Regions from separate parts of the Ureibacillus sp. 179-F W5.1 NHS genome, predicted to be linked through region 1. Evidence: predicted binding sites of a transcription regulator. Region 1 holds the regulator's gene; the other holds the start of a gene.
What was found. The regulator NrdR, encoded in region 1, represses ribonucleotide reductase genes. The targets are predictions, from matches to a motif close to AACACNATATATNGTGTT.

Region 1 (16,039 bases):
ACGTAACATCAATCGATTCTTTTTCTAGTTGTTCTTGAATCGCTTGTTCCTCTAACACAGTCGCCCTTTGTTCTAGTTGGGCTGTAACGTTCTCACGCACCGCGTTCACAAGGGCCCCCATTTTCGGACGTTCTTCTGGAGATAATTTCCCCATTCCCTTTAATAGATCCGTAATCGGACCTTTTTTCCCTAAATACGCCACGCGAACGTCATTTAGTTCTTTTAAATTGGCAGCAGCTTGTATTTTCGTTAATGCTTCTTGTTCCAATTGCTTTAACTGTTGTTCCACGTATAAAAACCTCCTTATAAATAGTTCATTTTTTGTTTTTTCGTCTGTAAGTGAAAATCCGCCTTTGTATCCGTTCCTTCGTTAAGAAAAAACAAAAAACCCCGCCCCTAAAAAGGGACGAGGACTAAGTTCGCGGTACCACCCTAGTTATTACAAAAAATTGCAATCACTTCATTGACATAACGACTCATCGGCCGGCTTTCCTTTCTCATTTAACATGATCCCGGAAGCTGCTTACGGGGTGAACTTCAATATGTATGACATTACATAAGCTTCCAGTCTTCGGCTTACGCTCCCTAAAATGTCTTATCCATATTTACTCTTCCCGCTCCAAGCGCATTTTCTTTTATTCATATATGTTCTAAATCTTAAATTATTTTACGTTAAATCGGAAAAGGTTTCAAGTATTGTCTCTATGTTGCAATTTAAATTATTCTTCTATTGTATTAAAGTCCATTTCAAGCGCTTGTTGTATTTAACCAAGTTCTATATAAAATACTTCCTCCCCTATTAAATAACAAAAAAGACAAAGTTTTAAACTGACTTTGTCTTTCCATTTGAAGCAATTTATTTTACAAATTGATACAATAAAATGCCTGTAGCCACTGCTACATTTAATGATTCAGCTTGTCCGAAAATCGGGATGATGACATTTTGATCAGTTTTATCTAAAAGTTGCGGATGTATGCCACTTCCTTCATTCCCTACGATAAGGGCAAAGCTTCCTGAATGTTCTACTTCTGTATATTCAATAGCATCTTGTAATGCTGTTCCATACACTTTCACACCGCTATCTTGTAAATCTTCAATCCATTCTGCTAGCTCGCCGCGAATGACAGGAATATGAAAATGGGAACCTTGGGCTGATCGTAATGTTTTTGGATTATAAGCATCCGCACACCCTTTTCCTAATACGACCCCATCGATGCCAGCAGCATCCGCTGTACGAATCATCGTTCCGATATTCCCCGGATCTTGCACCGCATCAACGAGCAATACTTTTCTCCAATTTTGTTTTGCTTCTAACTTGACTTCTAGCTGTTTACAATGGGCAAATACCCCTTGAGAAGTTTCCGTTTCAGCCAGTTCTTTTGCAATAGTTTCTGTCACTTCTACGATCATGACATTATCCGTTTCCCAAAGTAAAGGAAGGTCTACCCCTTCACGGACAATCATTTGTACAATTTGGTCTTTATTTTTTAACGCTTCCTCTACTAGATGGAAACCTTCTACGATAAACTCCCCTGTTTTTTCTCGCTCTTTTCGGGTCGTGACAAGTTTTTTCCAATGTTTTACGAGGGCATTTTGTGTTGATTCAATACGTTTCATAATTTGACAGTTACCGCCTTTTTCTTCTGTTTCTAATGCCTAATTTTACATGAAAAGTAGGACTGTGTAAAAAATGTTTTCATCGTGAATTAAGTTCTTGCTATCTATTATAGAGGATACTTGGTTAAAGCAACTTCTTTAAACATATTTACAATTTTAAATTGTTCACCTGTTGGTCTCGTAATAAGCTCTTCATTTAAAATTTGATACCCTATGGATTCATAAAGTTGAATGTTTCTTCGTACACTCATCCGAACTTTACATTGAATTTTATTATAACCATGTTGAACTGTAATTTCTTCTATCTTATGTAACAATTTTTTTGCGTAACCCTTTCCTTGACACATAGGGCTTACGGATAGACGATAAAAATAAACATGATCCTCTACATATTGAAAGCGAACGGCTGCAACTGGTACATTGTTTTCATATCCAACTAACGCAAAGGCGCCGTTTTGCAACTCTTCTGAAATAGATTGCTCCGTTTCCTTTAACGCACTAGAAGGTGCTGGGTCATTACGATACTCCTCAAAGGCTTGGAGCATCACTTCACGTATTTCTTGAACATTTGTTGAAAATTTAATTTCCATAAAAATTACTCCTTTTATTTATTTTTGTTTAATTTAAGCAATTCTAAATGAATTTACTATGCATAGTTTCAGCGAGACGAAGCAGACTAGTCATTGAGGAGGCGAATGCAATGAATTTTCAAATTAGAGATGCCATTACATCGAATGTAAAAGGTGATAGTGCAAATGAATTCCGTGATACAGTAGAAGATGCAATTTCACGTGGTGATGAGCATTTATTACCTGGTCTTGGTGTATTTTTAGAAAAATGGTGGAAATCATCTAGCGCAGCAGAGCAAGAAGCATTTACAGAAAAACTTTCAAAAGCTTTTCAGAATTAAAACAATAAGGCTGACAAAGCATTTCTTTGATACTTTGTCAGCCCTCTATTAATTTCCCCACTCACTTTGCAAAATTTCTTTTATAATCGTAAATTTCTCATTACCAATTTTTTCTCGAATGTTCATTTCTAATTCTTTTTTTAATACGATATATTTCTCTACACATAATTCCCCAATATTTGTTAATTGAATACATTTATCCCGATTATTATTTCCCGGCAGCGTTTCAACTAACCCTTTTGACTCTAGCTTTTTAATAAATTTATGGGTTGCTTGTCGCGAAATGCGAACATTTTTTGTAACAGAAGAAATCGTCGGCTGCTTTTTATATATTTTCATCATAATATACCATTCAGAATTTGAAATGGTAATATCGCTTATCTCACTCCATCTTTCTTCTATTTTTTTTCGAATCGAATTATAACATTCACTAATTAACTCCAATAAATCCAATTGTTCATGATCCACTATTCTCACCCCGTACATCTATTCGAAAATAAATATACTGAATGGCTACTCAATTGTCAACTAAGTTGACATTTCTCTTGAAATAGCGTACAATAAAATTAGTCAACCAAGTTGACGATGAAAAGGGGGCAAAACATATGTTTAAGGTTGGAGATACCATCATCTACTCTGCTCACGGATTATGCCATATTGATGACATCAGTGAAAAAACGTTTTCCGGTGTTACGAAAACTTACTACGTCCTACATCCACTCAATAACAATAAGTTAGAAATTTGCACTCCCGTAGATAATAAATCCATTTCCATGCTTGAAATTATGAATAAAGAAGAAGCAAATGCAATTTTAAATGTATTTACACAACCTGGTATTGAATGGATTGAAAAAACGAACCATCGTACTCAAACGTATTCAAATCTTTCAAGAAAAGGGAATCGTGAAGATATTGCAAAAATCATTAAAACTTTAATGATAAAAAAATATGAACTTGAATGTAACGACAAGAAATTCCCTGAATACGATCGAAAGCTATTAATGTCTATTCAAAATATTTTATTTGCAGAATTGGCCCTCTCTTTAGAGATGTCAATTGAACAAATCCATACAAAAATCCTAGAAATATTAAATATTCCGATTGATGAATTAGAAATGATTGTCAATCAATAATTGTGCATTCCAGTGATAAGAAAATTGCCTAATTTTCTTTTCGCTGTTTTTTTTGGAAAAAAATAAAGGCAACTCAGCGTCTCCCAAGTTGCCATTCCTATGTAGCGATACTTTTTTCCACCTTGAAATCAGCATCGTAATTGTAGTAAGTGGGGACAATTCCCACCTACTACAATGTAAAAAAATAAATGTTACTCGTTTAAGTCCATAAAATGGGGAAGCTCCCCATTTTTAAGCTAAAATGGATGCTAATACGGCTTTTTGTGCATGTAATCGATTTTCCGCTTGCTCATAAATATAAGAATTTGGACCATCAATAACGGATGCGGTCACTTCTTCGTCACGATGGGCTGGCAAACAATGTAAAAACATATAATTTGGTTTTGCATTGGCAACTAACTCGTCGTTAATTTGATAACCTTTAAAATCTATTAAACGTTTAGCAGATTCCTCTTCTTGCCCCATACTAGTCCACACATCCGCATAAACTACATCAGCATTTTTTACAGCTGCTACTGGATCATTCGTTACGGTAATAAGACTGCCATTTTCTTTTGCAATGCGTTTTGCCTTTTTGATAATTTCTTCATTAGGTTCGTAACCGACAGGAGTTGCAACAACGATATCCATGCCAACATGGGCTGCAGCAACGACTAAAGAATGGGCAACGTTATTACCATCCCCTACATAGGCAATTTTCAATCCTTTAAAATGACCTTTATTCTCAATAATTGTTTCTAAGTCTGCTAACGCTTGGCAAGGATGATATAAATCTGTTAAACCATTAATGATTGGAATAGAGGCATGGTCTGCTAATTCCTTCACCATTTCGTGAGAATTCGCGCGAATCATCACCCCATCAAGATAACCGGATAATACATACCCTGTATCAGAAATCGGTTCCCCACGTCCGATTTGTAAATCTCGGGAATGCATAAACATTGCTTTTCCTCCAAGTTGATTCATCCCGACTTCAAAGGAAATACGCGTACGCGTGGAATGCTTCTCGAAGATCATGCCTAATGTTTTACCTTCTAATAACTTTGGACATTTGCCCGCCTTTGTAATCTTTTTAAGTTGGCTTGCTAATGTAATTAGATCATGGACTTCCTCGCTCGTATAATCTAACAACGTTAATAAATCTTTCCCTTTTAAACTGGAAACTAATTTCAATTGAACCTCTTCTAATAATTTCATTGTTTTCTCCGCCCCTTATACAATGGATGATGTAATTTATTATACATATGCATATTTATTAAATCAAGTGTATTTTTATAATAATTTTCATCTATACCAACAATAATAAATATACATTTTGATAGTATAAAAATAATATATTGTTAATAATTTTTATTTATCACTCCATATTTTCTATAAATATTCATTTATACGATGAATCAAAAAATAGTATACTCCACCATATATATGCATGATTTTTATTTATAGACACGAAAAAAGGAAGAGCATTTTCGCCCTTCCCTTTCATTATTTATTAATCAAATATAATTTTATTAACTGTATCACGATCTAATTTTCGAATGATTTCTACAAGTAATTTAACTGTATTGTGATAATCATCACGATGGATGACCGCTGCATGGGAGTGGATATAACGAGAAGCTATTCCGATTGCCATAGCTGGAACGCCATTTGCTGTTAAATGGATGGAACCAGCATCAGTACCACCACCTGGCGTGGAATCAAATTGATAAGGAATGTTGTTTTCCTCTGCCACATCAACTACAAAATCACGAAGTCCTTTATGTCCTACCATTGATGCATCGAAAATAATGATTTGAGGACCATCACCTAATTTCGATGTAGATTCCTTCGGTGTAATACCTGGCGTATCTCCAGCTACACCGACATCAACAGCAAACCCAATATCCGGTTTAATTTTAAAGGTAGAAGTTTTTGCTCCGCGAAGCCCAACTTCCTCTTGAACATTTCCTACACCGTAAACAACATTAGGATGTTTAATATCTTTTAGTTGTTTTAAAACATCGATGGCAATGGCACAACCGATACGATTATCCCATGCTTTTGCCAATAACATTTTTTCGTTTTTCATTACGTTGAATTCAAAGTAAGGCGTAATCATATCGCCAGGTCGAATTCCCCATCCTTGGGCCTCTTCCTTAGAAGTTGCACCGATATCGATAAATAACTCTTTCATATCCACTACTTTTTTACGTTGGTCAGCAGGTAAAATATGAGGCGGCTTTGAACCGATAACCCCAATAATTTCTTCCCCTTTTCGAGTTGTAATTGTTACTCGTTGAGAAAGCATCACATGGCTCCACCAGCCACCAACTGTTTGAAATTTCACAAAACCCTTGTCATCGATTTGAGTAACCATGAAACCTATTTCATCTAAATGGCCGGCAACCATAATTTTTGGTCCATTGGCATCCCCAACTTTTTTTGCAATTAAACTTCCAAGATTGTCTGTTTCAATCTCATCTGCATATGGTTCAATATATTTTCGCATTACTTCGCGAGGGGCACGTTCATTCCCTGGTATTCCATTTGCATCTGTTAATTCTTTCAACATAGTTAATGTTTGATCTAATTCGGACATGTTGCAGCCTCCTAAATAGGTGTTTTTCCTTATTATACCTCTAATATTTCGAATGTTGAAATATTAATTCCCAAACAATTATAAGTTTTTCAAAAATAACGGTCATTAATACCCGTTTTTCTGACGTTCATAATTTTTTTCGTTTTTTGCTATATAGGCTTGAATAATATCATCAAGGGTAAAACCTAAATTATATGCTAAGACACCATAACATTGCCATACACTTCGATAATGATCAATGTTTGGTTGGTGAATAAAGGTTAATATTTGATCTTGTGTGCGTAAAAACCAATCTGTTAAATCTTGTTTCATTGAAATTTCCGGCCAAGCATCTAATGATAATTCCTTTTCAATTCCTAAAGATAGTAAAAAGTGAATAGAATCGACAAATTCCTCTAATATAACATCTCTTTCAGAAGGACCTTTTGTACTCCAAAATTTAAAACATCTTGTTTCATTCGCTAATTCCGCTAATTCAATCATTAAAGCGAGCCCTTTTTCCTTAAAAACATCTCGATCAATCTTTTGCGTTTTTTCGATGAATGCATCTAACTCTCGTTGCATTTCAAATAGTTCTTTAAATTCCATAAAAAAATCCCTCTTTTTCTTTAAAAAATGAAACTTATTGTTCTCTTTAATCGTAAAGGAAGTAACTATGTCTTTACAAGGGGGACTTTTACGTGGCTCTTCTATTATTCCGTCTGCTCATTATCATTCTAATCATTTACATATTTTATAAAGGCGTACGTTTCTTAACCGATCCAAAACGTAAATTAGATGAAGCCTATGAAAAAGGGCAATATTACTTCTATGATGATGTTAAAAATGTCCGAAAAAACTTTTTCATTTCCTATAAAGGTGCCCTTTTTGAGGGAGAGAAATATTTAGGAACGACTGAAGATGCCTTTGAGGTTGTGTCCATATTTGTTTGGGTACATGATGTAACGAAGCTTCAAGGTTTAACTAAGGACGACTTTTACTTTTTAGAAAAAGAAATTTTAATGAGCTACCCGAAAGCCAAAATAAACTGGAAAAATCCTATTGAACAGTTAATGAAAGATCAAAATGTTTAACAACAGTAAAATAAGGATTGTCTAACATGACATGAACTATGCATGAAAGGCAATCCTATATTTTCTGTTAAAAGTGTTTGGAACGAGCATATAGTTTTTCTAATTCCTCATCAATTCGTTTTTTATCGATTCGTTCAAAAAGAGGTTGCACATCCGTTATTTTTATTGATAACTTCTTATAAAATAAAAACAGGTAGAGTTAAACAAAATTTGTTTTCCACCTGCTCATTCTATAATGTGATTAAATAACCCCATCATACCTATATCTACTGATTAATAAATCGTAAAAATCCTTACAACAATATAAATATGTATAGCTGCTATTAACGGAAATCCAAAGGCAAAGGAATTATGTTTTGTTTTATGGCGGAATAAATACATTCCTAATACGCCCCCACACGCTCCCCCTAGAATAGCTAACGTAAATAATGATTTTTCAGAAATGCGCCATTCATGTTTTTTTGCCTTGGACTTATCGACATACATGAAAATACATAGGATGATTGACATTACGGCAATATATGATATTAATGCTAATTCCATCGGATCATCTCACCTTCCTTTTACATATATAAAAAGGCTGATAGGATGTCCTACCAGCCATTTATTGGAAAATTATTTCGCAACTGCTTTTTTAGCTTCTTCTGCTAATTGAGCGAATGCTTGAGCGTCAGTTACTGCTAAGTCAGCTAACATTTTACGGTTAACTTCGATACCAGCTACTTTTAAACCGTGCATTAAACGGCTGTAAGAAAGACCGTTTAAACGAGCAGCAGCGTTAATACGAGTGATCCATAATTTACGGAAATCACGTTTCTTTTGACGACGGTCACGATATGCATATTGACCTGATTTCATTACTGCTTGGTTAGCTACTTTATATAATGTATGTTTTGAACCAAAATAACCTTTGGCTAATTTTAAAACTTTTTTACGACGCTTGCGCGTTACTGTTCCGCCTTTTACGCGTGGCATACTAATTACCTCCTGCTAATTCTTCCGAATGTTTAATTTAATACGTACATTTATTACATAAACGAAATTATTTCATGTAAGTTAATAAAGATTTAATACGTTTGAAATCACCAGATGACGCAACTTTTGCTTTACGCAGGTGACGTTTTTGTTTTGTAGATTTGTTAGCGAATAAGTGGCTACCATAAGCACGGTCAAATTTTAATTTTCCTTTGCCCGTTTTTTTGAAACGCTTCGCAGCGCCACGGTGAGTTTTCATTTTTGGCATTTCGAATTTCCTCCTAAACTATTCGTCAATATTACTTTTTCTCGTTCTTTGGTTGAAGAACTAAGAACATGCTTCGGCCTTCCATCTTCGGTTTTTGTTCAACCGTCGATACTTCGGCACAAGCTTCAGCAAAACGATCTAAAACACGTTGCCCAATTTCCTTATGAGTAATAGCACGACCTTTAAAACGTAAAGAACATTTTACTTTGTCGCCCTTTTCTAGGAATTTAATTGCATTACGTAATTTCGTTTGGAAATCATGCTCATCAATTGTTGGACTTAAACGAACTTCCTTCATATTGATGACTTTTTGATTTTTACGAATTTCACGATCTTTCTTTTGCTGTTCAAACTTAAACTTACCATAGTCCATGATACGTGCGACTGGTGGCTTAGCTTGAGGGGCCACAAGGACAAGATCCAAGTTTGCACGAGCGGCAATTTCTAACGCTTCATTACGAGTTTTAACTCCAAGCTGATCACCATTATGGTCGATTACACGAAGTTCACGTGAGCGAATGCCTTCGTTTACATACATGTCTTTGCTAATACGAATCCACCTCCAAGGTTGTGTCGCGAATACATGAGATTAAGAGCAAAAACGCCCGGTTGAACGGTACACTTCCTAAGTATGTCCATAAAAAAAGGACGGACATTTCAGAAGATGTCCGCCCGCTATATATACATACGCTCTAAGACAGCGTAATTAATTCAACGTGTTAATACCTGTTAACTGCAATTGCGTCATTCAGGTGAGAAGCGGGCAGCCTCTACTTCAACCACAAACTGTATTCATAACCTAAATAATCATATCATTGTTGATTTACGATGTCAACAAAATTTCATCCATGATTTATTTGCCTTTATGATTTTACAACACGATGAACTTTTTGTCGATAACCTTTTTACATTTCCCGATTGAAAGATAATAAAAAAGAATGGTCCAAAAAGTTGAACCATTCTCTTTCAATATATTTATTTTACTGCTTCTGCTTTAATGCTTTCTAAGAAACTTTCGAAGGAAACAGTTTCCGAATCTTTTGAGCCGTAACGACGAATGTTAACGTCTCCTGCTTCCATTTCTTTGTCCCCTAATACAAGCATGTAAGGAATTTTCTTCATTTGAGCTTCACGGATTTTATATCCAAGTTTTTCTTCGCGGTAATCCATTTCTACTCGAATTCCGGCTTGCATCAGTTTTTCTTCGATTTGTTTTGCATAGTCGAAGTGAACTTCATTGGATACAGGAATAATTTCCACTTGGACTGGTGCTAACCAAGTTGGGAATGCTCCTTTATATTCTTCGATTAAGAAGGCAACGAAACGTTCCATTGTTGACACAACACCACGGTGAATCACAACTGGACGATGTTGTTTTCCATCTTCCCCAACATAAGTTAAGTCGAAACGTTCTGGCTGTAAGAAATCAAGTTGAACAGTTGATAATGTTTCATCTTTACCGATTGCTGTTTTCACTTGAACGTCTAATTTAGGACCATAGAAAGCCGCTTCGCCTTCCGCTTCATAATATTCTAGCCCCATATCATCCATCGCTTCTTTTAACATACTTTGCGCTTTTTCCCACATCTCATCGTCATCGTAATACTTTTCAGTATCAGCAGGATCACGGTAGGATAAACGGAATTTATAATTTGTTAAATTGAAATCTTTATAGACATCTAAAATTAATTCCACAACTTTTTTAAACTCTTCTTTAATTTGGTCTGGACGAACGAAAATATGAGAATCGTTTAAAGTCATTCCTCGCACACGTTGCAGCCCAGATAATCCACCTGATGATTCATAACGATGCATTGTACCAAGCTCCGCAATACGGATTGGCAACTCACGGTATGAATGCATAGAAGATTTGTATACCATCATATGATGCGGACAGTTCATTGGACGTAAAACTAATGTTTCGTTATCCATTTCCATCGGTGGGAACATATCTTCTTGATAATGACCCCAGTGGCCAGAAGTTTCATATAGTTTTTTAGACCCTAATACTGGTGTATAAACATGTTTGTAACCAAGTCTTACTTCTTTATCAACAATATAGCGTTCCACAATTCGACGAATCGTTGCCCCATTTGGTAACCATAAAGGTAAACCTTGACCTACTGTTTGAGATAGTGTAAATAATTCTAATTCTTTCCCAATTTTACGGTGATCACGCTCTTTCGCTTCTTCTAACATTTGAAGATGTTGTTTTAAATCTTCTTTGTTGAAGAAAGCAGTACCGTAAATTCGTTGAAGCATTTTGTTATCAGAGTTTCCTCTCCAATAAGCACCTGCTATCGATAATAATTTGAATTCTTTTAGTTTTCCTGTAGACGGTACATGAATTCCTCGGCAAAGGTCAAAAAAGTCACCTTGGTAGTAAATAGACACTTGTTCATCCGCTGGAATAGCTTCTAACAATTCTAATTTATATTCGTCGCCAACTTCTTCATAAATTTTTTGCGCTTCATCACGAGAAACATTTTTTCGTTCAATTTCGATGTTTTCAGAAATGATTTTTTTCATTTCCTTTTCAATTTTAGGGAAATCCTCTGTAGAAATTGGCTCTGGCGAATCTACATCATAGTAAAAACCACCTTCAATGACTGGACCAATTCCTAATTTAATACCAGGATATAAACGTTTCAATGCTTGTGCTGTTAAGTGAGCAGTGGAGTGACGCAAAATTTCCAATGCTTCCTCGGATTTTGGTGTAATAATTTCAATTGCACCATCTTCTTCAATTGGTGTTTTTAAATCAATCAGTGTGCCGTTTAATTTACCAGCTAAAGCTTGTTTTTTAAGTCCTGGACTAATCGAACCAGCTACATCCGCTGTCGAAGTACCGCGCGAAAATTCCTTTACGGCGCCATCAGGGAAAGTTAATTGAATTACTTCTGACATGTTGTTTCTCTCCTTTAAGATTTATATGGTAAATTTGCAGCTTTTTGAAAGGGAAACAATTAGAACTTACAAAGCCTTTTTCAATAAAAAAAGCGCCATCCCTCGTAAAGGGACGACGCGTATGCTCGTGGTTCCACCCTTCTTCCTTCCGAAACAAACGTTTCAGACGAAGCTCTAGGTCGGTTAACGTACCGATTGACGTTAGCAGATTATCCCTGCTAAAGCTCCAAGGTAGTAAAGAATGTGTCGTACTAGGAAGCTCCCAGCCAAGGCTTCCCTCTCTAAAAGTCGTCTCACAAACTTGTTGTCCTTTTCAAAGCTTGCATATTTAGATTAATTATTAAGAAAGTATACGCCCGAAGTCGCAAAAATGCAACTACGAAAGATGAATATTTTAATTTTCGTGGCGACGATTTTTTCCGCCCATTTCAATAGGTACTGTAATAGCACGAATACGTTCCATTATGCGGGCAGCTTTAATCACTTCAACGTCACCACGGGAATTTTGTGCTAAATGGTGTTCTAAGCCTTTATAGTCAAAGTTAGAAGTAATGAAAGTTGGGAGCTGTTCACTCATACGATAATGTAAAATGGTACCGAGTATTTCATCTCTAGCCCAACTGGATAATGTTTCTGCACCTATATCATCCAGCATGAGCACTTGGGCCCGTTTCACATAATCCACTTTTTCATTTAACGATTGATCATGAATGGAATTTTTCATTTCCCGTAAAAATTCAGGAACGAAAACGACGACGGATTGAATTTTTAATGTTGCTAATTCGTTAGCAATCGCACCTAGTACAAAGGATTTTCCAACACCAAACTGACCATATAAGTAAAAACCTTTTGTAGGCAGTTCATTCGTGCTTTTATATTGAGCAATAAAATCTGCCGCTTTATTGGCAATATTGACACGGGACGTATGATCAATTTGTAAATCTTTCAATGTTGCACTTAATACATCCTTTGGCATATGCATACTAGAAATCATCTGTTCAACTTCCCGGCGTTCATCTTCAAGTATTTTTTGCTGACATCTTTCATAACGAACATCTATCGTATTTTGCGAAATATATAATTTTGGTACAAAGCCTTTTAAATAGTTTGTACAATTTTCCGTATTGCCACAATGACAACAATCAATAGATTGACTAATATATTCCTGTAATTTAGGTAAACTTCTATCGACCATATCTGTCGTTACGATTTGATCATTTTCTGCTAGAAATTGTTGAATCTCACGGTTTTCCAATATTTCACGACGAATTTGGTTGTATCGTTCTTCAAAGGACGGTACTTTAATTGTTCTTTTTAATGATTGATTAATCGGTTCGATGTTAGTTCACCTGCCCATCTTGTACACCAAGTTTTTTTAATATTTTCAAACGCTCTTGCTCAAAATCAATAGCTTTCTGTTCTTGTTGCTCGTTTTCACTATTTTCTTCATTCCTTTTGTAAAACCATTCCGGAATGATTTCTTTACTTGCCCTCGCTTGCTTTTTATAGCCGGAAGTAGCCACTTGAGTTTTATTGTCGTTTTCATTTTTCCACTTCGTATATTTATCCCGTTCCGTACGAGCTAATTCCATCGCTTCTTTTGCAGTCTTTAAATTTTTCCTCATCCAATGATCTGCAATTCTTTCAACATATTTTCGAGGAAGCTTCATATCCGTTGTTAGCATAACATACTCCAACAATACATTGACTACACCAACGGGCATCCCATGTTTCACAATTAAATCTTCCGCCAATTGAACCGAAGATGGTAAAGGTTCCTTCCCATTATTAATATCCTTTAACACTTGAAGGGGTGGAGTCGTTTCCAAATACAATTGTAACTCTTGTTCCTTTGATATTTTTTCGGGCATTGGATGTTCCCTTTGAACAAAGGTTTTCTCTAGCTTTGGCGCTTCCTTCGATAAAGTTAATTTATAATAATCTGCTGCCGCCTTTTTTAATCGGTCATGAGAAACTTGCATATTATCATCCAATGCTAAAATCACAACCTTTTGCATATCCAACGGGGATAAATGATATAAAAATGCCAGTTTTGCTATCACTTCCTTCACATCCGTAGTAATACTACTGGAAGGAATCAGATTTTCTGAAAGACCAGACATTAACAAATTAAAATCAAATTGCTCATAGTAAAAAGGATAATTTTGATTTGGATTATTACTATTTGCCTCTATTACATCCTTTGGTATATTCGTATGGACAGGCTTGTACACATCCATAAACGAACGGGATACTTCCTTAAAGGATTGTTTATTCATCGGTTTAATAAAACGTCTTCGCAATTTCCGATATGCCTGTTCCCCAATTTTTGAAAATAAAAACATCGATAACAATGGGTCTTGGAAAAAGGAATGGGCATCAAGGGGTCGGATTAATTCGTATATAAAATGGCGACTATCTTCCTCATCCTTTCGCCATGTACGAAGTAATCCGATCGCCTCTAAAGCAATACGTGCTTCAAACACTTTTCCAATAGACATATTTAAAACGTTCATTAAATAATAATGGGTCATAGGCGTAGTATGTAAATCTTCCCCTTCTGCCCATAAAGTTAAATAGAGACTAATTGGTTCAGGACCTGTCAACGGTTGATAAAATAATGTTAACAGTTGGCGTTCATTTGTTGAAAGAAATTGAGGGAGACTAATTTCAAAATGATCTGTAGGCTGCACTTCTTTATACAAATGAACCATTTAATTCCCTCCACACATTCATTTTTTTATATCCGTTTGGCGATGTAGCAATTCTTTCAACTCAGAAATAAAGACGTTGATATCTTTAAATTGACGATAAACAGAGGCAAATCGAACATAAGCGACTTCATCCTCATGTGCCAATAAATCCATGACCTTTTCTCCTACATCTTCCGAACGGACTTCCGAATTGCCTATTCTTCTTAAATCCTTTTCAATAGTTAGGACAATCCCCTCTAACGTTTCTAAAGCGACCGGCCGTTTTTCACATGCTCGAATTAAACCACGCAATACTTTTTCCCGACTAAATTCTTCCCTGGAACCATCCTTTTTAACGACAATTAAAGGTGTTTCCTCGATTTTTTCAAAGGTTGTAAAACGAAAGCCACAAGACTCACACTCACGTCTTCGGCGAATTTCTTTATTGTCATCTACTGGCCTTGAATCCACTACCCTTGTTCCATTATATTGACAATCTGGACATCTCATAAAAATTTTTCTCCCGTCTCACTTTTAATTAGTAATCTTATTATAACAAATCTAGTTGTTCTAGAAAAATAGCTCTTCTTTGTGTATGCAAAACTACATTTTAATATATTTTGACAAATAAAAAAAGGGATAGGAGCATTGACTCCTATCCTATCTCAACTAATTGGTTTAATTAAGCTACTACTACTTCTAAAGCTTTTGCAATTTTCTTTGTTAAATCAACAACACGTGCTGAGTAACCCCACTCATTATCGTACCAAGCAAGTACTTTCACTTTGCGACTACCCATTACCATTGTTAATGGACCATCAACTGTTGAAGAATAAGTCGTTGTATTATAATCAGTTGAAACTAAAGGTTCCATCGTGAAATTTAAAATTCCTTTTAATGGGCCTTCAGCTGCAGCTTTGAATGCGTTGTTTACATCTTCAATTGTGACATCCTTTTTCAAATCAACAACAAGGTCTACAAGAGAAACGTTTGATGTCGGTACACGTAACGCCATACCATGTAATTTCCCTTTTAACTCTGGTAACACTAAAGATAGAGCTTTTGCAGCACCTGTTGAAGTTGGAATGATCGATTCAGCACATGCGCGGGCACGGCGTAAATCTTTATGTGGATTGTCGATATTTTTTTGATCATTTGTATAAGCGTGAACAGTCGTCATTAACCCGCTTTCAATACCAAATGTATCGTTTAACACTTTCGCTACAGGAGCTAAACAGTTTGTTGTACAAGATGCGTTAGAAATAACATCATGTTGATCCATATCTAACAAGTCATCATTTACACCCATTACAACTGTAATATCTTCATTTTTACCTGGAGCAGTTAAAATGACTTTTTTTGCACCTGCTTCTAAATGCATCGCAGCTTTATCACGGTCGTTAAACTTCCCTGTCGCTTCAATAACGATATCAACACCGAGTTGTTTCCAAGGTAATTTAATAGGATCGCGCTCACTAATAAGTTGAACTCGTTTGCCATTAACAATTAAAGCGTTTTCTTCAGTTTCAACAGTACCTTCAAATTTGCCATGATTTGTGTCATACTTAATTAAATGTGCTAACGTTTCAGATGGGTAGCTCGCATTGATCGCTACAACATTAAATTCATCTTGTACAATTGCTTGGCGGAAAACCATGCGTCCAATACGGCCAAAGCCATTAATAGCAATAGAAACTGTCATTATATATATATCCCCCTGTATTTACGTTTTAATAAGGTTATCTTTTTCTCATAATTAGTATAGCACATTTAATAAAAAGGTGAACATATTTCTTGTAGATTTAAAAAATTTCTATTTTCTGAAAATAATAAATAAAAAAGACTTGGGTATAAAACCAAGTCTTTTAAAGTTCTTTTATT
Region 2 (16,039 bases), on a different contig from region 1:
TTGAATGGCCGTAATATGAACATTTACTTCACTCGTATCAATCGATGTCATATTAAAGATTGCTTGACGAATGGATGTTTGGATTTCCTTCGCTACTTTTGGAATAGAGTAGCCATATTTTACTGAACAAAATACATCCATCACAATTTGTCCATCTTCCGAAATCGTTGCCTTAACACCTTTAGAATGGACTTTTTTTCCTAAACGTTCTGCAACACCTGATGCAAAGTTTCCTCTTGTAGCAGCAACACCGTCAATTTCTGTTGTGGCAATTCCTGCGATTACCTCAATTACTTCAGGAGCTACTTCGATTTGACCAAGTTCTTCTTTACCAGAAGGAGTTGGTTGTATGAAAGCTTTTGCTACTTTCTCAGCCATCTTCTTCATCCTCTCTTACTTCGCAAATTGTCTTCTTATATTAATAATGACAAAATTCACAAAGATTTCTATTTAGAATATATTATACCTTATTTTTTTCCTTAGCGCTTTATCGAATACATTTTTTCTAAATAATATTTTACTCATGTTCTTTCCAAATGTTTGCCAAATATTCATAAGAAGTTTTACGCTTTTCAATATCATAAATTGGACTATTAATCATCAATTCATCTACTTCACGATGGCGTAAAAATTCTAATAATTGATCATATACAGTTTGTTTAGAGCCGAAGAACGTATATTTCAGTTGTTGGAATACGACTTTCTTTTCATCCTCTGTCCAAAGGCTTGCCATTTCCCTTGGCGGTTGGGTTTTACCCCTTTTCCCTTTAATGATGCCTAAAAACTGTTGGAATAATGTACTAGCTAAATATTCCCCTTCTTCATCGGTATTTGCCACCATAGCATTCACAGCAACCATAGAATAAGGTTTATCCAATACGTTTGAAGGTATAAAGTTTCTTCTATACGTATTAAGGGCATCATCTAACAAATCAGGTGCAAAATGACTTGCAAAGGAATATGGTAAACCAAGTCGACCTGCCAATTGGGCACTATAAAGACTGGAGCCTAATAACCAAACAGGAATAGACATTCCTTTTCCAGGTACGGCAATAACAGGCCGTTCAACATCTTCAAAGTACCCTCTTAATTCATCTACTAAACGATCAAACTCATAAGCTCCTCTATCATCACGTCGTAACGCACGGGCTGTGAGCATATCTGAACCAGGTGCTCTTCCTAACCCTAAATCGATTCGACCTGGATACATGGATTCTAATGTTCCGAATTGCTCTGCAACAACGAGTGGTGAATGGTTCGGTAACATAATCCCCCCTGAACCAACTCGAATCTTACTTGTTGCAGCAGCTAAATACCCTATTAAAACGGGTGTTGCAGAGCTGGCAATCCCTTGCATATTATGATGTTCTGCCACCCAATATCGATTGTAACCAGACTTCTCAGCAGTCAGGATTAATTCTCTACTATTTTGAAATGAATTAGCTGGCGTTTGCCCCTCTAAAACGGGTGCTAAATCGAGTACAGATAATTTTGGTAACAACTGTAACTCCCCCTTCCATATTGATAGTATAAAACGAACTGGAGAAGTATTCATTTATTTCGTCTCGGGACAAAAAAATGACTATCTCAAATTGAGATAGTCATTTTATGGAATCATTTATTGATTCGGTACTTCTTCTTTTTTTGCTGTATTTAATAAATCGTTTTCCTCAAGGAATTTCGTATTGAATTTTCCTGATTGGAATACTTCATTGTTCATTAAAGCTTGATGGAATGGAATCGTTGTATGAATTCCAGGTCCCGCCACTTCAAATTCACTTAAAGCACGATTCATTTTAGCAATCGCTTCTTCTCGAGAATCCGCATGAACAATTAATTTGGCAACCATTGAATCGTAATATGGGGGAATTGTGTACCCTGCATATACTGCAGAATCAATACGAACCCCATAACCACCTGGTGTAATATAAGTTTCAACCGTACCTGCTGAAGGCATGAAGTTTTTATATGCATTTTCCGCATTAATGCGGCACTCAATTGCCCAACCATTCATTTTAATATCTTCTTGTGTAAATGGAAGTGGCTCTCCAGCTGCGATTTTTAATTGTTGTTGTACTAAATCAACACCTGTGATCATTTCCGTTACCGGATGTTCTACTTGGATACGCGTATTCATTTCCATGAAGTAAAACTTATCTTCTTGATAATCGTAAATAAATTCGATTGTACCCGCACCTTCATAATTACAAGCTTGTGCAGCTTTAACAGCTGCAGCACCCATTTCAGCTCGACGTTCTTCTGATAATGCAGGTGAAGGTGCTTCCTCTACAAGCTTTTGCATACGGCGTTGAACTGTACAGTCCCGTTCACCTAAATGGACAACATTTCCAAAAGAGTCTGCTAACACTTGAATTTCACAATGGCGGAAGTATTCGATGAATTTTTCAAGATAGACACCTGGATTACCAAAAGCTGCTGCTGCTTCTTTTTGCGTAATATCGATCCCTTTTACAAGGTCTTCTTCCGTACGAGCAACACGAATCCCTTTACCGCCGCCGCCAGCAGTCGCTTTAATAATAACCGGGTAGCCAATCTCTTTCGCCCATTTTTTACCTGTTTCAATATCTGGAACGATCCCAGTACCAGGTACAAGCGGTACCCCTGCTTCTTCCATCGTACTACGGGCAACGTCTTTTATACCCATGATTTTGATCGAATCAGAAGAAGGACCGATAAATTTAATACCTGCATTTTCACAAGCTTCAGCAAAATCAGCATTTTCAGCTAAAAAACCGTAACCGGGATGAATGCCATCGACCCCTGTTTTTTGGGCTACACCTAAAACTGCCGGGAAGCTTAAATAAGAGTCTTTTGATAGTTTTGGTCCGATACAATATGCTTCATCTGCTAATTTCACATGAAGGGCATTTGCATCAGCTTCTGAATATACCGCAACGGTTTCAATACCGAGTTCTTTACAAGCACGAATAATTCGTACTGCAATTTCACCACGGTTTGCAATTAAAACTTTTTTCATTATAGAAGCACCCCTTACTCAGGTTTCACTAGGAATAGTGGTTGTCCATATTCTACTAATTGCCCGTCTTTCACAAGTACTTCAACAATTTCACCTTTAATTTCAGCTTCAATTTCGTTGAATAATTTCATTGCTTCAACGATACATACAATTGTTTCTTCTCCAACTTTATCTCCTACTTTTACGTATGGTGGTTGGTCAGGTGAAGGTGCTTGATAGAATGTCCCTACCATTGGCGAAGTAATTTTATGTAATGAAGATTGATCAACAGTAACAGGTGCTGTTTTTTCCTCCACTTTTACTTCTTCCTTAGTCGTTTCAACAACAGGTTCTACAGCTACTGGAGCTGGCGCTGGTTGTTGTACTACTGGAGCAGTTTCAACTTTAGGAGCGACAACTTCTGTTACAACTCCGTTATTTTTTTTCAATTTTAGTTTAGCCCCATCATGTTCATAAACGAATTCGTCTATGGATGATCCGTCAACTAATTTAATAATTTCTCTCAATTCTTGTACTTTAAACACGTAAAGACACCCCTTATGTTTTATTCACTTCTTTACTATTTTATAGTTTTTTTCCTAAATTTGAAATACATAAATACAATTTTAAAGAAATAACGTAAAAAACAGTGCTTTCGTCTTGAAAACGAACGCACTGCGTAATTTCTGTTAGCTAAAATATTATTCTTGTAATAATAATTTCGAATTAATAGTAATTCGATTCAACGTTTACTTGTACATCGCTTACATCTTCAAGTTCTGATCGAACTGTAAAAATAATTTCGTTAGCTTGTTGTTTCGAAATTTCATCTGATAATACTGTTACTGCCACTTTCTCATCTTCTACTCGTACTAGAGCATCTGAATAACCAAGGGATTCAATTAACATCTCTAGCATAGATTCTGATGACTCTTGTTCAATAAGGGCATTCATTTGGTTAAAGGCTTCATTTTTCTCTTCTGCTGAATACTCATCAGATGCAATTTTTTGTGTTAGTTGCTCTCTTAATTGATCTCGTTCATTACTTTTTTCCATTCTCATTTCTTCAAATAAGTAACTTTCAGATGTTGTTGTAGTCATTTCTTCTTCATCTACACCTGTTAGAGTAGTTTCTTGTAATGCGTCATCTGAAAAAATTGTCGCCAGATCCACATCACGATTTGGTTCAAATACATAGTAAACTGAAATGACGGCCGCTAAACTTAGTAGCGTTAATAACCATACTGTTCTTCTTTTTACTTTCATTGTTCATCTCCTTTACTCTCCATCGGTACAATCATAATTCTGTGAGTAGGCATTTGCATTACTCGACTAATAGTTTCCAAAAGTTGCTTTTGAATAGCTGGGTTAGACGCCCCTTCCGATACAACGAGCAATCCTGATACATGCTGTTGATTTTCACTTGAACTGAGATACCCATTTAATAGACTGTCAGCGTTTGAATCCTTTGATGAAGGGACATCGTAATGAAAGTAGACCTTTACTTGTCCAACACCTTTAATCTGACTTAGGGTTTGCTCAAGTTTACTTTCCTCTTCAGATGAGTTATATTGCTCCTCCTTTGGATCATTCAACGTTACAGAAATGTACGCAATGAACACTAGAACTGCAATCGGAATAAAGATTAATTTTTGTTTTGACCATTTCTTTTCCACCTCACGTTCTTTAGCGCCTCCTTTCTATCAAATACGCCTCGGCGTATTGCCGGAGGCTTTCCCTTTGTTCAGCATCGTTCAAAATGAATTCATAATCTTCATATTCCCTTTACTCTAGATGAAGGCACTTTACTGAACAAAGTTTAACGTTTCATCACATTGTATGAAGCTAGTCCTAACTGTATGCTTTATAGTTTAAGAAAATCTAACACTGTTGTTAAAAAAATTAATAATGTTGCTAGTTTTACATAGACAATGACGTCTTTCTCATCAGCTAAAAGTAATAAACATTTCCCTATTAAAATAATGATGATGAGTTTGATCAAAAGCTTTTCCCCACCCCTAGCTGCATAATCACTATTAAGATGAGCCAAATAAATACAAAGGCAATTCCAAGTAATATTGCTACAGCACAAAGTAATAATAAAGATTTCCCAACGTCATCTAACAGTCCGCTAATCGTACTTCCGGTAAAGGGTTCTATAACAGCAGCTAATAACTTAAAGGTCATAGCATGGATTAGTAGTTTACCAGCTGGATAAAAAGCAGCAATCCAAAAAGCCGTCATCGCTCCTAATCCTACCACTGTAGTAGCAGTTGATTGATATTTATGGAATATCGAAAACCCTTCTACAATGAGAGAGCCGACGATGGGTATCGTTTGTTCGATTACTTTTTTTACTGGACTTGCTATAGCTTGGTCAATTGTAAAGAAGGCTACACCAGTAAAGGAAAGTACCGTTACCATTCCTAAAAGCGATGCTGTAATGAGTGTCATGACGGTTCCACGAATTAAATCTGATGCCTTTGAAAATGAAATATCTTGAATAAATCTAGAACAAAAATCAAGAATTAGCGCTACCGTTATGGCAGGAATTAAAATTTTTTTACAAAGTAGCATAAGCATTTCAAAAATAAAGAGAACGACTGGGCTCCAGGCGATAAATGAAAATACCGCATTTAATACAACTAAAATGGAAGTTAATATCGGTGTAATGGCTAAAAAGAAATCCGAGGCTACGTTGACGATTTGCCCCATCGTAGAAAAAGCATCCATTACAGTTTGTCCAAGGGTTAATACGAGTACAATGATGAATAACGTATCGCCCCATTTTTTAAATTTCGGCACAAAGGCCTCTATCAAAAGAAATAACACGGTATAAATTAAAACTAAGATGATGGATTGTCCAGCGAGTTTCAATGGATCTGTAAAAACATTTAGTATTTCATTCATTATTAAAGCCCCTTACTGAAGCTTTTCTAAAATTGACGAGAAATCTGACAATACTTTTGCAAATTCGCTAGTCCAATAAAATAGTAATACGATGCGAATGGAAAACATGACAAGTTCTCCAAATGTTTCATATTCCTTTTCATCAAATAAAGATTGAAAGAACAAACCTATCTGGTAAAAAAGTGCAGAGTACACAAGCTGAGGTACATATGGCACTGATTGCACATAAGTAAGGAGCTGCTCTGTAAAAGGAATAGCGAGCATCGACAGTAAGAAATAAAGTAAGATGAAAAAGAAAACAATGACGGTTATCGCGTGTAGTTTTTCGAACGTTTCTTTAATTAGTATTAAAAGTAAAATTAAAATGACAGCATAAATTAAAAATTTCATATGTTACCCTAATTTAAATTTAGCCATTGGAAGAATGTAAGTATGTCGTCAAAGAAAAGCCGTAAAAATCGAATTAGTTCTGCCGTAATATACAAATATGCGATAAAAAATATAAAGAATGAAAATTCCTTTTTGCCGATTTGCTCAAAGAAAACATGAAGTAAAGCAATAATGAGCCCTACCCCAGCTACCCGCAAAACGTCCTGTAATTCCATCACGACGCCTCCTTGTGTAAGGCAATATATGAGCTTGTTCAAAAAAATAGACCTTTTTATCATGAAAAAAAGTCATCTCTTCGAAAGAGATGACTTAAAAAATGTTCAATAATGAAAGAAAAAGCCTTCCATAAAGGAATGGCTTTTAACTTTCATTTCTATTCTTTTCTACTATGCACGAGATACGTAAGATCCGTCAGTAGTATTAATCACTAATTTGTCCCCTTCATTTACGAAGAATGGAACTTGAACAACTAAACCAGTTTCAAGGGTAGCAGGTTTTGAACCACCAGAAGCAGTGTCTCCTTTAATACCTGGTTCAGTTTCTTTCACTTCTAATACAACTGTGTTTGGTAATTCAACACCTAGCATTTCACCTTGGTATGATTGGATGTAAACTTCCATATTTTCAAGAAGATATTTTAATTCTTCTTCGATTTGTACACTTGCTAATTCTGTTTGTTCATATGATTCCATATCCATGAATACGTGGGAATCACCTTGTGCATATAAATATTGCATTTTACGGTTATCGATTTGTGCCTTTTCAACTTTCTCACCTGCGCGGAAAGTTTTTTCTGTTACGTTACCGTTACGTAGGTTACGTAATTTCGAACGTACGAAAGCAGCACCTTTCCCTGGTTTAACGTGTTGGAAATCCATTACACGGTATAATTGGCCATCAATCATAATTGTAAGACCAGTACGGAAATCGTTAACTGAAATCATGAGTTGTATTCCTCCATTATAAAATAATTAAATCTTTGGTTGAATGGGTTAATTTTTCATTACCTGTTTCTGTGATTAAAATATCGTCTTCAATACGAACGCCGCCAATTCCCGGTAAATAAATACCTGGTTCAATTGTCACCACCATATTTGGCTCTAGAACGGTTTCGGAACGAGATGAAAGGCCTGGGCCTTCATGTACTTCAAGTCCGATTCCGTGGCCAGTAGAATGACCAAACGCCTCGCCATAACCTTTTGAAGTTAAATAGTCACGAGCAACTGCGTCAGCTTGAATACCAGTCATACCTGGTCCAACTTTTTCTAATGCTAGAAGCTGTGATTCTAAAACCGTTTGATACATTTCCTTTAGTTTATCTGACGGTTGACCAACTGAAATTGTACGCGTGATATCTGAAACGTATCCATTGTAAATCGCACCGAAATCAAGTGTGACGAAATCACCCTTTTCAATGACCTTCTCTGTTGCTACACCATGGGGTAATGCGCTGCGCACACCACTAGCAACAATTGTGTCAAAAGATGATGCAGTTGCGCCTTGTTTTCGCATGAAAAATTCTAATTCATTCGATACTTCAAGCTCAGTTACACCTGGCTTAATGAATTCTAATATATGGGAAAAAGCATTGTCAGCAATTTCACATGCAACCTTAATAATATTAATCTCTTGTTCAGTCTTAATCAAGCGAATTTTTTCAATTAACCCAGAAAGCGGTATTAATTCAGCGTTTATTAGGGATTTATAAGTTTCAAACATCCCGTAAGTCATCGTATCTTTCTCAAAACCTAACGTTTTAATACCCATTTTTTCTACTTGTGTAGCTACTTCTTTATAAAGAACACTTTCATGTTGTACGATTCGGAAATGCTGGACTTGATTTTTTGCTTGTTCTGTATAACGGAAGTCTGTTATAAAAACTGCATCATCTTTTGTCACAATGGCTACTCCAGAAGTGCCGGTAAAACCTGTCATATAACGACGATTGTAGTCGTTTGTAATTAATAAACCATCCACATTATTTTCTACTAATGCTTTACGTAATTTCTCTAATTTTATCATCCCATTTTCCTCCCTTTATTGTTCTAGAAACTTTCTAAGTGCTAATTGATAACCAAAAGTTCCTAGACCACAAATTTGACCAACACATTCTGCAGCAAGTTTTGACTCATGACGAAACGATTCCCGTTTATGTATATTCGAAATGTGCACTTCAATGACAGGCACATTTACGGCTGCAATTGCATCTCGAAGAGCGATACTTGTATGGGTATAAGCTCCCGGATTAAACACAATGCCATCCACATTTCCGTCCTCCGCTTCATGAATCCAATCAATTAATTCCCCTTCATGGTTCGATTGCCGAAAATCAATTGTAGCATTGAATTGCGTCGCAAGATTTTGACATTTCAGCTTAACATCATCCAATGTTTCACTGCCATAAATCTCCGGTTCACGCTTCCCTAATCGATTTAAATTCGGTCCATTTAAGATTAATACCTTCATCGACATTCTCCTCTTTTAACGGAAATTACCACTTTTATTTTATCATAGTGTCTTTATACGGCAACTTATTTCGTTCATTTTCAGCTTTATAATGAAACATAGCCGTTTCAAAAACAAATCGGGCCGTAATGATAAGTGTCACCATAAATGGAATTGATAATTTTTTAAAGGATGAAAGTTCTGCAGGTAAATCAAAAATAATCCACTCACAAATAAGGGCAAAAATTGCACCAATGATCAGAGAAGAGAAAAAAGGTGGAACCATTTGAACGAATTGCATGATGAAATAAAAAATTAAAATAATACAAAAGATGACAATGATTAAAATAAGCCATTGAACGGTCCAATGACTTTCCGTTAATATATCTAACCTTGTTGTATAGCCAACTGGACTCCATTTGATGAAATGAAAAAGGGATAATAATTTCAATGTTAGAGCAAGTAATAATGAAGCAAATAGACTTGTGAAAATTGCCAAATAAACCATATGAACACCTCTTTTTTTCTCCTTAGTTTCCCCCATTCACAAAATTCGTATGCGTAAAACATAGTGCTTTTGGGAAAAATTTAGTACAATAAATGATACTAGTTTTAAAAATTGAGAGAGTGGTGTAGAAGTTTGAGTAATGAAGCACCGGTTTATGGTGGGCAAGCCCTTTTAGAAGGCGTCATGTTCGGCGGGAAAGAACATACTGTAACAGCAATCCGTCGTAATGACGATAGTATTGAATATTATTATGCTAAAAAACCAAAGAAACCTTTGTTCCAAAAGTTAAAAAAAATCCCCTTTGTTCGAGGTGTAATTGCTCTTATTGAATCATCCGGTTTAGGTGCAAAGCATCTACAATTTTCAAGTGATCGATATGACATTAATCCGGGAGAAGAAGAAGAAAACGAACCAGAAACATCGAAATTGCAAATGATATTAGGTGTTGCTGTTGTTGGTGTCATTTCCTTTTTATTTGGTAAATTTGTTTTTACATTAGTTCCAGTCTTTATTGCAGAATTATTTTCACCTTGGATATCGGGTAAGTTTCCTCAAATTTTTTTGGAAACCCTTTTTAAACTAATTTTACTTTTAGGCTATTTATACATAGTATCGATGACTCCGATCATTAAGCGGGTTTTTCAATATCACGGTGCGGAACATAAAGTGATCAACTGTTATGAATCAGGTTTAGAGTTGACAGTAGAAAATGTTCAAAAGCAATCACGACTCCATTACCGGTGCGGATCAAGTTTTATTTTATTTACCGTCATTATCGGAATGTTCGTGTACTTTTTCTTCCCTACCGATCCATTATGGTTACGGGTCGTAGTTCGTATTTTATTAATTCCAGTTGTACTCGGGATATCCTTTGAAGTGCTTCAAGCAACGAATGCAGTAAGAGGTATTCCAGTATTAAAATACCTCGGTTACCCTGGATTATGGCTTCAATTATTAACTACAAAGGAGCCAAAGGATGAAATGGTCGAGGTTGCTATTGCTTCATTTAAAAAATTACATGAAGTCGAGAAAAACCCGGAATTGGCTATGGAATTGCATCACGATTAATCGAATATAGACATCTGTTAATTAACCTTGCAAAAGTTATCTTTTGCAAGGTTTTTATGATGAAAGAAGTTAACGTGAAACAATCAAGGACCTATTTACATTTTTCGACAAATCCGATACCATTTTCATAATACATAATGAGGAGTTTTGTAAAATGGAATTAGATATCGTGAAAGTATTCGTTCTCTCCTTCTTTGGTTTTGTCGGCGCATTTATTAATGCCACTGTAGGCGGTGGTGGTTTAATTACTTTACCTGCCCTTCTATCTGTTGGTCTTCCCCCATCCGCTGCGATTGCAACGAACAAATTAGCTGCCTCGATGGGCAATTTAACTAGCTCTTTAACATTTTTTAAAGCTGGTAAAATTGATATGAAGCTAATCGGCCCCATTTTACCCCTCATCTTCATTTTTTCTATGATTGGAGCTTGGACTGTCCATTTAATGGATTCCGAACTATTAAGACCTTTAATTATCGTTATGCTCATTGTCGTATTAATTTACACGTTAGCAAAGAAAAATTGGGGACAATTAGCAGAAAGAAAACCGTTAAAGTGGAAACGGGGTATTCTCTTTTTTTCTAGCCTTGTACTATTAGCATTTTATGATGGATTTTTTGGCCCTGGGACAGGTTCTTTCATTATTTTTGTCTTTTTGATTATGGGGTTTGATTTTTTAGAAGCGGCTGGAAATGCAAAAGTATTAAATTTTATGAGTAATATAGCCGCACTCATTATGTTTTTAATTTTAGGAGAGGTTGTTTTTACGTATGGAATCATCATGGGGTTATCGATGATCGTCGGCGCCTTCTTCGGAACGAAATTCGCTTTAAAGAAAGGGACAAGTTTTGTTCGAATGTTATTCATTGTCATGACGATTGTTTTAATAATGAAAAATATTTATGATTATTTTCAAGCATAATTGTTGATATAAAAAACCGGAAACAAAACTCTTGACGTTTTGCTTCCGGTTATTTTATTTTACGCTATTTTTTATAGTCCACATTTCAACTGGGCACCACAGCTTGTACATGTGTTACAACCACCTAATTCTTCTACTGTTCCTTGACGACAAACAGGACAAGTATTCCCTACTTCGGAACCGATTGTAACGTTTGTAGTAGTAAGAGGGGCAATTGTATCCACTAATACAACGGGTTGTTTTTCAACGACTTTCTCTTCCAATACTTCATCAAAGGCTAATTGCTCATCATGGGATGATTCTGCTTTTAATGTAAGTACTTGTGAATCACGGCTACCATCTACGTAAACCGTTCCACCTTTTGCTCCACCTTTGTATAGACGTTCGTACACTTTTTGTACTTGCTCTACTGTGTAGCCTTTTGGTGCGTTTACTGTTTTAGAAATCGATGAATCTACCCAACGTTGGATAACACATTGTACATCCGCATGGGCTTCAGGCGTTAACTCCATCGATGAAATAAACCAATGTGGTAAATTGTTTTCATCTGCTTCTGGATGATTATTTAAATAATCTTGCACAATTTCAGCTTTTACTTCAATGAACTTACCAAGACGACCAGAACGGTAGTAAGTGAAGGAGAAGTATGGTTCTAATCCCGTTGCAACCCCAACCATCGTACCAGTAGATCCTGTTGGAGCAACCGTTAATAAGTGGGAATTACGAATACCATTTTCAAGCACTCCTTGTCGAACATGTTCAGGCATTTTCTTCATATAACCAGTGTTAATGAAGGCTTCTCTTAAACGTTTCGTTTCTTCTTCTGTTTCACCTTGTAAGAATGGGAAGCTACCACGTTCTTTACCAAGTTCGATAGATGTTTCATAAGCTGTTACAGCAATCGTTTCAAAGATTTTATCTACTAATTCATTGCCTTCAGGAGAGCCATACTCTTTTTCACAATAAATTAATAAATCGGCAAGACCCATTACTCCAAGACCTACTCGACGTTCACCTAACGCTTGTTTACGGTTTGGTTCTAAGAAGTAAGGTGTCGCATTAATGACGTTATCTTGCATACGTACTCCGATACGAACGGTTTCCCGTAGTGCATCGTAATTAACTGTTTTTGTTTCTATATTGGCAAATTGAGCTAAATTGACAGCAGCTAAATTACATACTGAGTATGGTGCAAGGGGTTGTTCTCCACATGGGTTTGTTGCAACCACTTTTTGACCATAGGCACGAGCGTTCGTCATGTCGTTCGCATTATCGATAAAGAAAATACCCGGTTCCGCAGCATATGTAGCACAAATATTAATTAAGTTCCACAGTTCTCGAGCTTTAATTGTTCGATAAGTACGAACTCCGTAACCCATTGCTTCCCATTCACGTACGTCCCCTACTTCATGCCATTTTTCGTTGTAAATAGCCATTTCTTCTGGAGTGTAGTTCGCAACATCTGGGAATCGTAATTCATAATCAGCGTCATGTTCAACTGCTTCCATGAATTCTTTTGTTAAAGTAACCGAAATATTAGCACCTGTTAAAAATTCCGGATTATGAACGCTATAAGTTCCACCATCACGTAATTTACTTTCTGCTTCTTTTATAATCGCTTCGTTGAAACCGCCAAGACCAGGAATTGCTTTATAGTTTACAATACCTTGGTACATCGCTTCCTCTTGTTGTGTTAAAGGTTTGAATTTCAACTTTTCCTTTGCTAATGAAGCAATTAACTCATCTTCTGTATTTTCAATTAAGTAACGAAGAATACGTGGGTTTTGCATTTTTGAAATAATGAATTCCACAATATCTGGATGCCAATCGGCTAACATAATCATTTGCGCCCCACGACGGCTACCACCTTGCTCTACAAGATGCGTAAGCTTAGCAATATCATCAAGCCACGATACGGATCCGCTTGATTTACCGTTTACACCTCGGGCTAATGTGTTACGTGGACGTAATGTTGAACCATTTGTACCAACGCCACCACCACGGCTCATAATTTCCATTACTTGTTTTCGATGATCACTAATACCTTCACGACTATCTGGTACGAAAGGCATTACGTAACAGTTAAAGAATGTAACATCTGTTTGAGAACCTGCTCCATACAATACACGACCAGCAGGAATAAATTTTAATGAAGCAAGCTGTTCATAAAACTTTTCAAACCATTTTTGTTTATTTTCTTCTGTTTCTTCAACAGCAGCTAATCCAGTCGCATTGCGTTTTGCAATTTGTTCGTAATAAATTTCAAGAGGCTTTTCAATTACGTCTAAGGAACGCACAATGATGCCTGTTTCTTGTTCAATTGGATTGTCTAATACATGGCGGTATTCTTCTTCAATTAATATTTCAGCTTTTTTTGCTTCCACATCGATTGAACGAATGAACCCTAATCCGCGCGCAGGAAACTTTGGATCTTCTTTAATAGTTAATACAACAAAATCTCCAGGCTTTAACGTTTTCTTTTCCGTATCCTTAAAGGAATAACGGTCAATCATAACCAATCTTGATACTCCCTTATGCGTAATATGCATGTCCGGTGTGATTGGATGTACTTGTGGGAAATTCTTGATGTCTTCATTTAGTTGTTCTACGAGGATGGTTGCATGCGTTTCACTTAACATTACCATCTGCCAGCCTCCCTTAATAAAATCTAGTGTTGTTTACATTGATAGAGACATACAACATATTGTATGCGAATAATATAAACAACACTAGATGTAGTTAATATTTATTTACTAGAAAAGATTACCTCATAACAAATATTGTTGCAAGGGGTTGATTTTTTTAAAAGTTGCCTGAACCCTTTAAATTCAATAGTTTAAACTCTATAAAAAAATTTTTCCGAAAAGAGAAACATACGTTCCTCTTTTATTTTTTGAAGTTCCACTCATCATTTAAATATTTTTTTTGTTCAAGTTCTTTCACATATTGCTTTTGTTTGTCCGATAATTCGTAAGGTACTAATTCAATGTCTAGTGCTTGCTCAAAACCTTTTTTAAACGCTTCTACACATTGTGGAATCGTAATTTGTTTATCTGTTAATTGATTAATGGCTACGGCCTTTTGAGGGAGTTTTTCACGCATTTTTTCTTTCATTTCTGGTGAAGAAAATTTAAAGAGGGATAACAATTTTTCTTCATCAAGATCTAATAATATAGCCCCGTGTTGTAAAATGACACCTTTTTGACGTGTTTGGGCACTACCTGCTACCTTTTTCCCTTCTACGACAAGTTCATACCAGCTTGGTGCATCAAAGCATACAGCACTTTTTGGTTTTTTTAAATCAGCCAGTTTTTCTTCTGTATCAGGAACACTAAAGTAAGCATCTAACCCTAAGTTTTGGAAGCCTAGTAATAAGCCTTCACTAAGTACCCGGTAAGCTTCTGTTACCCCTGCAGGCATTTCGGGGTATTGTTCAGTAACGATAATACTATAAGTCAGTTCACTTTCATGTAAAACGGCTCGTCCACCAGTAGGACGTCGAACAAAGCCAAGATTTTGCGCCTTTACAGCATCAAAATCAACATCCTTCTTCGCACTTTGGAAATAACCGATTGATAGAGTTGCTGGATTCCATTCATAAAATCTAATGACAGGAGGAATTTCTCCTTCACTATGGAAATCTAGTAAAGCTTCATCCAATGCCATATTATAAGAAGGACTGCATGGACCTGAATTAATAAAATACCATTTTGATTTCAAACCTATCATCTCCTCACACATAACTATCATTTTAACAAACTCATTGGACTATCGCTACTTTCTCTTTTATAATGGAATATGTAGAAAGAAAGGAGAAAGAAAGCAGTGACTGTACTTTATACAATTGCTATCATACTAGGCCTTATCATCGTATATGTTCTAGTCAATACACTGCGTTTAAAGAAAGCAGTGTCAAACTTAAATCAAGATCAATTTATCCAAGGCTATCGAAAAGCTCAACTAATCGATGTACGGGAAGCAAAAGAATTTGAAGCAGGTCATATTTTAGGTGCTCGTAATATTCCATCAACACAATTACGTCAACGTTATAAAGAAATCCGACCTGATTTACCAGTATATTTATACTGCCAAAACTCCGGACGTAGCGCCCGTGCTGCTTTATTTTTAAAGAAAAAAGGATATAACCAACTTTATCAGCTTCAAGGCGGTTTCAAAACTTGGACTGGTAAAATTAAAACAAAAGCTTAACCAATAATGAAAGGGGACATGCTCAAGCCATTGAGCTGTCCCCTTTCAAACGTTATAGAATGTCACTTGCACACCACGACAAAAAGTGTAGAGAGCCATTAAAATGACTCGATCTACACTAATTAGATTTTAAGCTTCTACTTTTGTATAACGAAGAATTGGAGTACGTGCCGCACGCGTTTCATCTAAACGGCTAATTACCGTTGTATGAGGTGCTTCTTGTACTAGGGAAGGATTTTCTTCCGTTTCCTTCGCAATTTGAATCATCGCATCGCAAAATGCATCTAACGTTTCCTTCGATTCTGTTTCCGTCGGTTCAATCATCATTCCCTCTTCCACATTTAATGGGAAGTAGATTGTTGGTGGATGGTATCCAAAGTCAAGGAGACGTTTCGCTATATCTAATGTGCGAACACCTAGTTTCTTTTGGCGACGTCCAGATAAGACGAATTCATGTTTACAATGACGGTTGTACGGTAGATCGAAATATGGTTCTAAACGACGCATCATATAATTCGCATTTAATACGGCATATTCAGTCACAGCCTTTAAGCCGTCTGGACCCATTGTACGAATATACGTATAAGCACGAACATTTATACCAAAGTTACCG

Region 2: ACH0B5_RS07430 (vitamin B12-dependent ribonucleotide reductase) is a predicted target of NrdR. The motif match lies at 13,911-13,928, and genes of this name have one in related genera.

Annotation. Positions count from the first base shown of each region.
Region 1 is NZ_JBIQFG010000004.1:4,648-20,686, reverse strand. Features, by position in the region: gene pheS (phenylalanine--tRNA ligase subunit alpha) at 1-289, opposite strand, end outside; T-box leader at 400-631, opposite strand; gene ACH0B5_RS03235 (TrmH family RNA methyltransferase) at 857-1,618, opposite strand; gene ACH0B5_RS03230 (GNAT family N-acetyltransferase) at 1,726-2,208, opposite strand; gene sspI (small acid-soluble spore protein SspI) at 2,319-2,528, shown strand; gene ACH0B5_RS03220 (MarR family winged helix-turn-helix transcriptional regulator) at 2,577-2,996, opposite strand; gene ACH0B5_RS03215 (CarD family transcriptional regulator) at 3,134-3,661, shown strand; gene argF (ornithine carbamoyltransferase) at 3,893-4,858, opposite strand; gene ACH0B5_RS03205 (M42 family metallopeptidase) at 5,154-6,242, opposite strand; gene ACH0B5_RS03200 (dUTP diphosphatase) at 6,348-6,830, opposite strand; gene ACH0B5_RS03195 (sigma-w pathway protein ysdB) at 6,923-7,315, shown strand; gene ACH0B5_RS03190 (DUF1294 domain-containing protein) at 7,589-7,858, opposite strand; gene rplT (50S ribosomal protein L20) at 7,931-8,290, opposite strand; gene rpmI (50S ribosomal protein L35) at 8,358-8,558, opposite strand; gene infC (translation initiation factor IF-3) at 8,590-9,096, opposite strand; ribosomal protein L20 leader region at 9,193-9,340, opposite strand; gene thrS (threonine--tRNA ligase) at 9,534-11,465, opposite strand; gene dnaI (primosomal protein DnaI) at 11,860-12,804, opposite strand; gene ACH0B5_RS03160 (replication initiation and membrane attachment family protein) at 12,806-14,179, opposite strand; gene nrdR (transcriptional regulator NrdR) at 14,198-14,668, opposite strand; gene ACH0B5_RS03150 (glyceraldehyde-3-phosphate dehydrogenase) at 14,841-15,860, opposite strand; gene coaE (dephospho-CoA kinase) at 16,035-16,039, opposite strand, start outside.
Region 2 is NZ_JBIQFG010000011.1:37,378-53,416, forward strand. Features, by position in the region: gene ACH0B5_RS07350 (Asp23/Gls24 family envelope stress response protein) at 1-378, opposite strand, end outside; gene ACH0B5_RS07355 (LLM class flavin-dependent oxidoreductase) at 518-1,501, opposite strand; gene accC (acetyl-CoA carboxylase biotin carboxylase subunit) at 1,619-2,998, opposite strand; gene accB (acetyl-CoA carboxylase biotin carboxyl carrier protein) at 3,013-3,522, opposite strand; gene ACH0B5_RS07370 (SpoIIIAH-like family protein) at 3,704-4,243, opposite strand; gene ACH0B5_RS07375 (hypothetical protein) at 4,240-4,653, opposite strand; gene ACH0B5_RS07380 (hypothetical protein) at 4,842-4,979, opposite strand; gene ACH0B5_RS07385 (stage III sporulation protein AE) at 4,976-5,887, opposite strand; gene ACH0B5_RS07390 (hypothetical protein) at 5,900-6,277, opposite strand; gene ACH0B5_RS07395 (stage III sporulation protein AC) at 6,286-6,492, opposite strand; gene efp (elongation factor P) at 6,664-7,221, opposite strand; gene ACH0B5_RS07405 (M24 family metallopeptidase) at 7,238-8,299, opposite strand; gene aroQ (type II 3-dehydroquinate dehydratase) at 8,315-8,743, opposite strand; gene ACH0B5_RS07415 (hypothetical protein) at 8,778-9,230, opposite strand; gene ACH0B5_RS07420 (DUF1385 domain-containing protein) at 9,363-10,298, shown strand; gene ACH0B5_RS07425 (TSUP family transporter) at 10,453-11,217, shown strand; gene ACH0B5_RS07430 (vitamin B12-dependent ribonucleotide reductase) at 11,289-13,862, opposite strand; gene ACH0B5_RS07435 (lipoate--protein ligase family protein) at 14,104-14,946, opposite strand; gene ACH0B5_RS07440 (rhodanese-like domain-containing protein) at 15,043-15,426, shown strand; gene gcvPB (aminomethyl-transferring glycine dehydrogenase subunit GcvPB) at 15,556-16,039, opposite strand, start outside.